3 regions of the Paraburkholderia steynii genome follow, and region 1 is predicted to be linked to each of the others. Evidence: predicted binding sites of a transcription regulator. Region 1 holds the regulator's gene; each other region holds the start of a gene.
The links. The regulator FliA, encoded in region 1, starts transcription of late flagellar genes. The targets are predictions, from matches to a motif close to CTAAAGTTTNNNNNNNNNNNGCCGNTA.
Positions count from the first base shown of each region.

Region 2: motA (flagellar motor stator protein MotA) is a predicted target of FliA. The motif match lies at 2,229-2,255, and genes of this name have one in related genera.
Region 3: nosR (response regulator c-di-GMP phosphodiesterase, NosR family) is a predicted target of FliA. The motif match lies at 1,302-1,328, and genes of this name have one in related genera.

Region 1 is NZ_FNDI01000007.1:240,085-243,362, forward strand. Features, by position in the region: gene flhF (flagellar biosynthesis GTPase FlhF) at 1-128, shown strand, start outside; gene BLT65_RS15340 (nucleotide-binding protein) at 121-990, shown strand; gene BLT65_RS15345 (RNA polymerase sigma factor FliA) at 1,013-1,747, shown strand; gene BLT65_RS46455 (hypothetical protein) at 2,402-2,623, opposite strand; gene BLT65_RS15355 (flagella synthesis protein FlgN) at 2,721-3,167, opposite strand; gene flgM (flagellar biosynthesis anti-sigma factor FlgM) at 3,266-3,278, opposite strand, start outside.
Region 2 is NZ_FNDI01000012.1:130,021-133,298, forward strand. Features, by position in the region: gene motB (flagellar motor protein MotB) at 109-1,092, opposite strand; gene motA (flagellar motor stator protein MotA) at 1,116-1,985, opposite strand; gene BLT65_RS22125 (Fic family protein) at 2,465-3,278, shown strand, end outside.
Region 3 is NZ_FNDI01000042.1:29,422-32,699, forward strand. Features, by position in the region: gene BLT65_RS41690 (hypothetical protein) at 528-794, shown strand; gene nosR (response regulator c-di-GMP phosphodiesterase, NosR family) at 1,367-2,785, shown strand; partial or broken gene BLT65_RS41700 (FIST N-terminal domain-containing protein) at 2,907-3,278, shown strand, end outside.

The sequences.
Region 1 (3,278 bases):
TCAAGAGCGCCTTCTGCATTCCGCGCGAGAACTCGCCGTTCGTCCCTCAGGACGAGGATGTGCCGGCGCTGCTGTCGGCCCTGTCGGCCCGTTCGACCGCCGACCTGCACGAGGTTCGCTTTGGATAAGTTCGTGCTGGACCAGGCTGAAGGACTGCGGCGTCTGCTTGCGCGCTCCGGCTCGCGGGTCATAGCGGTCGCAGGCGGCTCGCACGGCGTGGGCGTGACGACGACGGTGGTAAATCTCGCCGCCGCGCTCGCCGAGCAGGGCAAGGATGTGCTCGTCATCGACGAAAGTCTCGGCGAGCGTTCGGTGAGCGCGATGCTGGGCGGAGTGCGAGGCGCCGGCAATGTCGCTGCCGTGATGCGCGGCGAGATGACGCTCGACGAAGCGGCTGGACGGCATGCGTTGGGCTTCGCGGTGCTCAATGCGTCGCGCGGCAATCGCGAGAGCTGCACACGCGAGCAGATGGGCGTGGTGTTGAGCGGACCGGCGGATGTGGTGCTGATCGACGCGCAGGTGGACCGCGAAGGCTCGCTGTCGGCGCTCGCGATGCAGTCGCACGACGTGATGGTGGTGACGCGCGTCGCGGCGCAGGCGATCACCGATGCGTATGCGTGCATGAAGCGTCTGCACTTCGCGCATGCGATCGCGCAGTTCCGCGTGCTGGTGAATCACGTGCAGAGCGTCGCCGATGCGCATACCGCGTTTGAGAACCTGGCGGGCGTGGCGGGGCGTTATCTCGCCGTGTCGCTTGAAGATGCCGGCTGCGTGGCAGCCGATCCTTTGATGGCGCGAGCCATGGAGTTGTCGCGTTGTGTCGTCGATGCATTCCCATCGGCACCTGCTGCGCGCGATTTCCGTCATATCGCAGCTGAACTGCAGTACTGGCCGATGCGGCCAGCGATTTCGTCACGGACGCATGGCGTGCCGCCGACGACCGTAACAGCGGCGCAATACGCCGATCAACCGTCAGCGCAGCACGCGTGAAGGCAAGGACAAGGGGAGCACGATGTACAACGCTCAAGGAAAAATTTCGCAAGCCGAGGTTCTGACGAAGTACGCACCGCTGGTGCGCCGTCTCGGCTTGCAGCTCGTCGCGAAGATGCCGGCGAGCGTCGATCTCGACGATCTGATTCAGGCGGGCATGATTGGTCTGCTGGATGCGGCGAGCCGCTACAAGGAAGACCAGGGCGCGCAGTTCGAGACATACGCGAGCCAGCGGATTCGCGGCGCGATGCTCGACGAGTTGCGCAGCAATGACTGGTTGCCGCGGAGCTTGCGACGCACGTCGCGTGAGGTTGAGTCGGCTGTGCATCAGGTTGAGCAGTCGCTGGGGCGCTCGGCTAGCGAGACCGAGATTGCTGAGCATCTGAAGATGCCGCTCGATGAGTACCAGTCGATGTTGCAGGATCTGCACGGCAGTCAGTTGATCTATTACGAAGACTTTGATCGATCGGCGGATGATGAGCCGTTTCTTGATCGGTACTGTGTTGATCATTCGGATCCGTTGTCGGCATTGCTCGATGAGTCGCTGCGCGGGGCTTTGGTTGAGGCGATTGATCGGTTGCCCGAGCGGGAGAAGCTGTTGATGTCGCTCTATTACGAGCGTGGGTTGAATTTGCGCGAGATTGGCGCGGTGATGGAGGTTAGTGAGTCGCGGGTTTGTCAATTGCACTCGCAGGCCGTTGCACGGCTTCGGACTCGCTTGCGCGAGCAGGCTTGGGCTTCGGCTGAAACTAGCTGATGCGGTTTTGATTTTGCTGTTGCCCTGCGGGCTGCTGGTCTTTTTCTTTTGCTTCGAGAAGCCGATCTTTTTTAGGTCGGCTTTTGCTTTTTTGGGGTTGTCTGCGACGCTGGGTGGTTTGCTTGTGTTTGCGCCGGCATCCGCGATTTGTTAGCGTGCTTCAAGCGTCGCCCCTGTGCGGGGCGGCACCTACTTTTCTTTGCCGCCGCAAAGAAAAGTAGGCAAAAGAAAGCGGCTAACACCGCCAACATTTCTCCCTGCCTGAGGGCCCCCAACGGTTCTTACGCTTCACACGGCGGCGTCTCCGTTCAGGGCATGTTGCCAACGCTCCGAATGAGCGCCTCACCCGCTTCAAATACCCGTACACGTGTTAGCGGCAGCGAATGGTATGTGCCGCCCAGGTGGCAAACTGTGTGTAGGTTGTCGCGTCGTATAGCTCGGCGCTCTTACATGGAGGCGCGCGCTATTGGTTCGAAGTGAGGCGTGCGAGGCACTTCGGCCTACACACAGTTTGCCACCTGGGCGGCCGTGGAATATCTGGCGCGGCATGCGGCGACGCGGGTGTGTAAAGCGGGTGAGGCGCACCGCAAGAGCGCTGGCAACGAACGTGGGTCACGTGGTTGCCGCGTGAAGCGTAAGAACCGTTGGGGGCCCTCAGGCAAATACAAGAACTGGCGGTGTGAGCCGCTTTCTTTTGCCTACTTTTCTTTGCGGCGGCAAAGAAAAGTAGGTGCCGCCCCGCACAGGGGCGACGCCTGAAGCTAGATAACAAATCGCGGATGCCAGCGCGAAAACTAGCAAACCACCCAGCGTCGCAGACAAACCAAAACCCAAAAACCAAAAACCAAAAACCAAAAACCAAAAACCAAAAATCAAAAACCAAAAACCAAAAAGCCGATACTCAAAGAGAGCACCGGCTAGGCAAAAAGCAAAAAACGGGAATCCAGAAGGGGAGAACCCCCTTCAAAAAAACTCACATTCCAAACGCAGGAACCCGCCCATCGGGCCCATAAAGCGCGCCCCGCTCGGGCCCAACAGCCACGTTCAGCGCGGCGAGAGCCCGCCGGTTGTACTCCATTCGAGTCCGAATCAAAGCACCGTTAGTGGTATTAAACCGCCGAGCCCGCTCAACAGCCTTCTGCAACAAAGCCCACTGCGTCGCAAGACGAGAATCCGCAGCAACAGCCAGCTCCATCCCCTTCCATCCACCCGGATAACCCAGCTGCGAAAGCTGCGAATCCCGCGCCTTCTCCAGCGTGGAGAGCCGCTCCACCAACTCCATCTTCTTTTCGACGATGGGCGGCAGCGTGTCGATGGGATGCACCGTGGTCAACGCCTTCTCCTCAGCTGCAAGGACAGAAGCGAACAGTTCCACAGCAGAATATTCGTCAATGACGGTGGCAAGCAGGGCGTCTTTCATCACAAAGCAACTCGCTAGGCACCGGCTCGCGCAACACGCAAACCGGATTTGTCACAAATACCGCCCGGCACCCGCCGCACCGTCCATCGGTGCGTCCATCAGTTGCCGGAC
Region 2 (3,278 bases), on a different contig from region 1:
TGACCGTTTCATTGTGCGTGCAATTCGCTCAGTGAACTCGCGCTGAAACGAAGCAAAAAAAGCCGCGCGCTCCTTTCGAAGCGCGCGGCTGAACACACGACATCGCGATCAATACGCGCTGCGCGTGCTTACCTTCAGTTTCGACACCACGCCGGGAATCGCCTCGCTCGCAGGCAGCGCTTCATCGATCGACGTGCGTCCGCCGTCGCGGAAGAACGCCTGCTCGGCGGCCTTGTTCAGCACGAGCACGCTGATGCGGCGGTTGGTCGGCTCATCGGCGACATTCGCGTTGAGCGGCAGCACGTCGGCGAGACCGCGTACCTGCAGCAGCTTGTCTTCCCGCATGCCGCCTGCGACCAACGCACGCCGCGCCGCGTTCGCGCGTTCCGACGACAGCTCCCAGTTCGAATAACCTGCCGGGCCGTTCGCGTAGGTAGCGGCATCCGTGTGGCCCGCAATCGAAATGCGGTTATCGACATCGTTCAGCGACGCACCGATCTGCGTGAGAATCTCCACCGCGTAGCTCTGCAGTTTCGCGCTGCCCGTCGCGAACATCGGACGCTTCAAGGAATCGACGATCTCGATGCGCAAGCCCTCGTTCGTGATCGAGATGCGGATCTGATCCTTGAACGCCTTCAACGCGGGTGTCTGCTCGATGAGCGCCGACAGCTTCGCCTTCAGTTGTTCGAGACGCGCGGTGTCGTTGGGCGCCATCGTCGCCTGCGTGAGCGTCGGTTTCGCGGGCTCCTGCTGCGCTTTCTTGCCGTCGCCGGGGCGCGTGTCGGACATGTCGCGGCCGCCGCCCTGGATGACGTTCGGACGCGCTGCCGCCGTCCCTTCGTTGCCGCCAAGCAGGCTCGACAGCGGCGTGTTGAAGTAATCCTCGATGCCCTGCTTGTCGTACTTCGACGTCGAGCCGAGCAGCCACATCAGCAGGAAGAACGCCATCATCGCGGTCACGAAGTCCGCGTAGGCGATCTTCCATGCGCCGCCGTGATGCGCGCCGTGCCCGTCGCCCTTCTTCGAGCGTCGCACGATGACGGGCGCGGCTTTCTCGCTCGCCTCTTCGCCGCGGGGTCGTCTTTCGGCCATGACAGTCTCCTTCTCCGCGCGCGTCAGGCCGACTTCGGCATCTTGGTGGCGCGCACGGCGTCGTCGAGCTCCTGGAAGCTCGGGCGGTCGGCCGTGAACAGCACTTTGCGGCCGAATTCGATGGCGACGGGCGGCGCGTAGCCGGACAGTGACGCGAGCAGCACGGCCTTCACGCACTGATACGGCTTCGCTTCCGCGCGGCCCTTTGCGTTGAGCAGATCCGCGACGGGGCCGATGAAGCCATACGCGAGCAGAATGCCGAGGAACGTGCCGACCAGCGCGCCCGCGATCATCTCGCCTAGCACGGCGGGCGGCGCGCCGACCGAGCCCATCGTGTGTACGACGCCCATCACGGCCGCGACGATGCCGAACGCGGGCAGGCCGTCAGCCATCTTCTGGATCGCGTTCGCGGCCACCGACGATTCGGCGTGATGCGTCGCCAGCTCTTCGTCCATCAGGTCCTGCACCTCGTGTACGTTGACGTTGCCCGTCGCCATCATCCGCAGATAATCGACAATGAAATCGAGCAGATGATGGTCCTTCAAAACGTGCGAATACTTCTGGAAAAGCGCACTTTCTTCCGGCGCATTGACGTCGACTTCGAGCGCCATCATGCCTTCCTTACGCGCTTTCTGAAGCAGCTCGTAGAGCAGCGCAATCAGTTCGAGATAAACCTCTTTCGAATAACTGCCGCCCTTGAAGCATCCGGGCAAAGCCTTGATGGTTTTCTTCAATACCGAAACGGGATTGCTGACGACGAACGCGCCCATTGCCGCGCCGAAAATACACAGCAGTTCGAACGGCTGAACCAGCGCGGGCAAATGGCCGCCCACTCCCACGAAGCTCCCGATCACAGAGCCGAGAACGAGCACCCAACCAATAGCGACAAACATGGACCCTCTCCAATTTTTAGCAACGTGCGGCACGCAAATGAATCGGCAGGTTTTACTGCCTGAAATTGCGTACCGTTTTGTTAATTCCGTGAAGGTAGTAACGGCTGGATCGGCGGCGTGCTTAAGTGCGGGCAAAGCCCAATCGGGAAAATATTTTCGACTATTTGATTTGTATCGATGCTTCGGTCGTTTTTACTCAGAAGGTTTTTACCGATCGATGATTTAAAACAGATAATTGTCCGCGGTCGGCAACATGGCTGAAATCTTGAGTGTGGCGTGAAAATAGTTCGTGAATAACAAAGCACGCCAGCGCATCTGTTGAAAGCGGGCACTACATGCGGTGGTCCAGTCCGCAGGGGTGTGCATCGACTCATGATTTGAGTCGATTAGGCGCGCAATCGACTCAAGTGGGTTACACTGTTTTCGACTCACAATTCGAGTCGATTAGAGCCCGCAATCGCCTCAACGCATTCAGCACCATGTCACCAACCCGACCTCTCATCTGGAAAGCCTTATCGTGGCCAGCCATGCACTACGACGCTGTTCGCGTCGGCGGCGAGTTGGCCCGCGCGCGCAGAGCTCAGGGCGTCGTTGAAGGCAAGCTGGCGGGTCTTGGCTTCGAGCGGCGCCTCGAACTTGCCGCCGAGGCCTGGAGCCAGGATGCAGTCGCGACGGCGGCCATCGAGGGCGAACGCATCGACCTCACCGCAGTGCGGTCGTCCGTGGCACGGCGACTCGGTGTCGGGAATCAGGATGGCCCGATTGCGCCCCGAAGCGTCGAAGGGCTTCTCGACATCATGGATGACGCTGTGCGGCAACGGGAAGCGCCACTTACGCACGATCGATTGTGTGCGTGGCAGGCGGCGCTCTTTCCGACTGGCTACTCGGGCATGGTCAAAATTCTCGTAGGCGCCTACCGCGAGCGTGCCGAGCCGATGCAAATCGTCAGCGGGAGCGTCGGACGTGAAAAGGTCCACTACGAGGCGCCGTCATCGGCGGATGTCCCGACCGAAATGCAGAAGTTCCTGGACTGGTTCAACGCAGCGACCGGGCACGACAGTCTGGTCAAAGCGGCACTCGCCCACCTGTGGTTCGAGACGATTCACCCCTTTGAGGACGGGAATGGCCGCATTGGTCGAGTGCTGATCGACCTCGTGCTGGCGCGCGACAGCGGTGAAGTCAGCCGCCTGATTCGTACCTCACAGCGCCTGCTCGACAAGCGACGCGACTACTACGCGCAACTCGAGCGCGCTCAGCATGGCGAGCTGGACGTGACCGAATGGGTGCTGTGGT
Region 3 (3,278 bases), on a different contig from region 1:
TGGATCATCTCAATTGAATGCCGGTGGTGTGCTGCCCACAGATGACGCCGTCTCCACAAGATGTCTTGTCGAAACGGGAAGCCGACGCCATGCGCGGAGGATGCCCGTATCGCCGTCAGCGATCACGATGGTCGACTATCGCGCACCAAGGCAAGTGGTTCATGCGACCTGGCCCGAATGCAGACATAGCTCAATGATTTCGCTCGTAGGCTTTCTGTGTGAGAAGTGTCCAGACTTCGAGCGTGGTCAACGGAATCCCGCGATCAAATTGACGAGGGCGTCTCCAATCGGGCTTTCACCAGCGAGCCTTTCTGTGGGCCCGCACAAGCTGTCCCCAAACGCAGCGAGCGCTGCAAGACTCCCGGACGAACTACACTTCGCCGTTGCGCCTTCATGCTCCTGAAGTGGTGCTTTACGGACAGTGTATGCGCACCGGGTACGCGTGGGTAGCCAGCGATGTGATCGCCCCCGCCGAAATCCCTGACAGCGCGTGCGGCGATTGGAGCCGCTTTTAAGCGAGGCTACATATGCAGGAGTCTCGGACGGAAATATATCGGGATTACGAGCTGGTCGTTGAAATTGCTGGTGACGACTATACCGGTCTGTACGTTCTTCGGCAGACAATGCGTCGATCCATCGCGGGAGCATCCATTCACGTTCCGCGTGTAAACGTTCTGTTCGGCACGGTGGATGACGCGTTCGACAAAACCTTTGCTGACTTGCGTCTTCTGGTGGATCAAAACGCTAGCCAGCCTGGCGGTGTTATCGACTTCTCTGAGGATGAACCCGGGTAAGTTATATGCCTGTGGGACGACCGCTGTGCCTGCCCCAAATCAACCGGCGAACGCCCGGCGCGACCCGATCGGGCATCGAAGCACAGACTGTTCTCTATCGCCCGTCCGTCCTGCCCTGGCTTCGACAGCCAGATCAAGCCGCTCTCCCGGCCGCCACTTCCTACAGACTCTCTCCTCTCGATTCGAATCGGATCCCGCCTCCCGCTGGCGGGGCCTGAGTTGCGCAATTGGATTCACCGGTCGATTCGCGAGTGCCACTTTGGATCCGTGCAGCATATTCGTCGCAGGATGAGGGCTGACGAACGGTGTCGCCTGCGTTAGCGTGCCTTCGACATGCGCGGTTATATACGCGAGACATACCGGGTGGCTATCGCAGTGAGCACGCGAGCATTCGCCAACGATGCATGACACATCTCGATGCGTGGCGCGTATTTCTATGCAGACGAGAAACGAGCGATAACTGCGATCCGGCAGGAGATGGCTTGACCATATTCACTGTTTACCCTACTACAGAAGAAGTGCGTTGCGCCGATATTGCAGGTGAACTTCGCAAAAACCGGTTAGGAGGGCACATGGTTGAGTTTGCGGACAGGGAATTACACCCCACCTTCCATGCACCAGACGGCACTACTATCGTCGACGAGCCCGTCGGTGCCGTTGCACCCGTCGTCCTGCTTGTTGATGATGAACCTAGCATCCTGTCGTCTCTCAAGCGGTTGCTTAGGCACGCGAATTATAAAATACTAACCGCGGAAAGCGGTGCTGCAGCGCTCGAACTGCTTGCTGCGAGCGAAGTCGACCTTATCGTCTCCGACATGCGCATGCCGCATATGAGTGGCGCGGAATTCCTGGCGCAGGCGCAGGCCCGATATCCCGATACGGTCCGTATTCTGCTGACGGGCTACTCGGAAATCGATTCGGTCGTTCGCGCGATCAATGAAGGCGGTGTCTATCGCTATCTGAACAAGCCATGGGATGAGCAGGATCTTATGCTCACGATTGCGCAGGCGCTCGAGCAAAGCCGGCTACGGAAGGAAACCGTGCGGCTTACTGCGCTTACGAAGAGGCAGAACGATGAGCTCAGGACTTTCAACGCCAGGCTCGAAGATCAGGTGCTCTCACGGACCGAGGAGATCCGTCAGACAGTGATGTTCCTCGAAGATGCCCAGCAGGACCTAAAAACCAGCTATGTCACGATGATGAAGGTTTGCGCCAGCATGATCGAGTTGCGTTGCGGCGTACTGGGCGGCGAGTCACTGCGCATCGGTGAAGTCGCGCGGCATATGGCTCTTGCGCTGGACAAGAGTGGCCTGCGGGCACAGGAGGTCTTTTTCGCCGGCCTGCTGCATGGCATCGGTAGGCTGTCTTTGCCGGACGAACTGCTGCACAAATCGCTGGACCGTCTGTCGGCAGAAGAGAGTCGGCTTTACCATGAGCACCCGCTGCGCGCACAGATGGTTCTGACGCCGGTCGCACAGTTCCAGCAGGTCGCACACATCATTCGCCACCAGTATGAGCGGTTTAACGGACGAGGTACGCCTGACCGTCTCGTCGGGTCCGAGATCCCGTTAGGCTCCCGGATCCTGTGTGTGGCGCGGGATTTCGAAGGCTTGCGTCGCGGCGGAATCGTGAAGCAGCCGATATCAGACCAGCAGGCCATCGCGTTACTCAAATCGCAAGCTGGCATGCGTTACGATCCGCGGGTCATCGAGCGATTCGTGTCGTTGATGAAGAACCCTGCGACGCTCGGTCTCGGAAAATCCGTTGTCGAAATCAATAGTTCGCAACTGATGGAGGGGATGCGTCTCGCGGATGATCTGCGCACCGGCAAAGGCGTGCTGCTGATGACAAAAGATAGCGTGCTGTCCGCGCACCAGGTCGAGCAGGTGCAGCGCTTCGAGGCGCAGGAGGAAGCGCCTTTTACCATCCTGATTCACGCGACCAGGGCGGTCGCGATGAAGTCTGCGCCGCCAGAGACGGTCCGCCAATGATCGAACTGCGATACGCCGACCTGGGATCCTCGCGCAATGCGATTGCCTGCGCTGCATGTCAAATCCTGCCGCATTTTCCGGCTAGCAGGGTTGTCACGGCACTGATTAAAGGACGTGTGTCATGAACCTTTCTGCACCCGGCGCCACGGTGGCGCAGTCGACGAACCACGACGCACGTGAGGCCGTTCGGGAGATCCATGCAACGCTCAAGGCGTGCGACAGTCTTCTGCTCGAGCCATTTCGACCTGGGGTCACTCGCCGACCAGATGCGCCACTGCTTTGAGGGTACCGAAGTTATCGGGTGCACGACGGCGGGGGAGATCGGCCCTGATGGCTATCGCGATCATAGTCTCGTCGCCGTTGCCTTGCCGCGTGCTTCGTTTACGACGGTCACCGGGCGGCTGGAGAACCTGCGTGAATTCACGATTGCGGCTGGTCAGGCCTGTGCGATGGATGCATTGCATGACCTTGAAAGAAGGGCTCCGGACCGGGC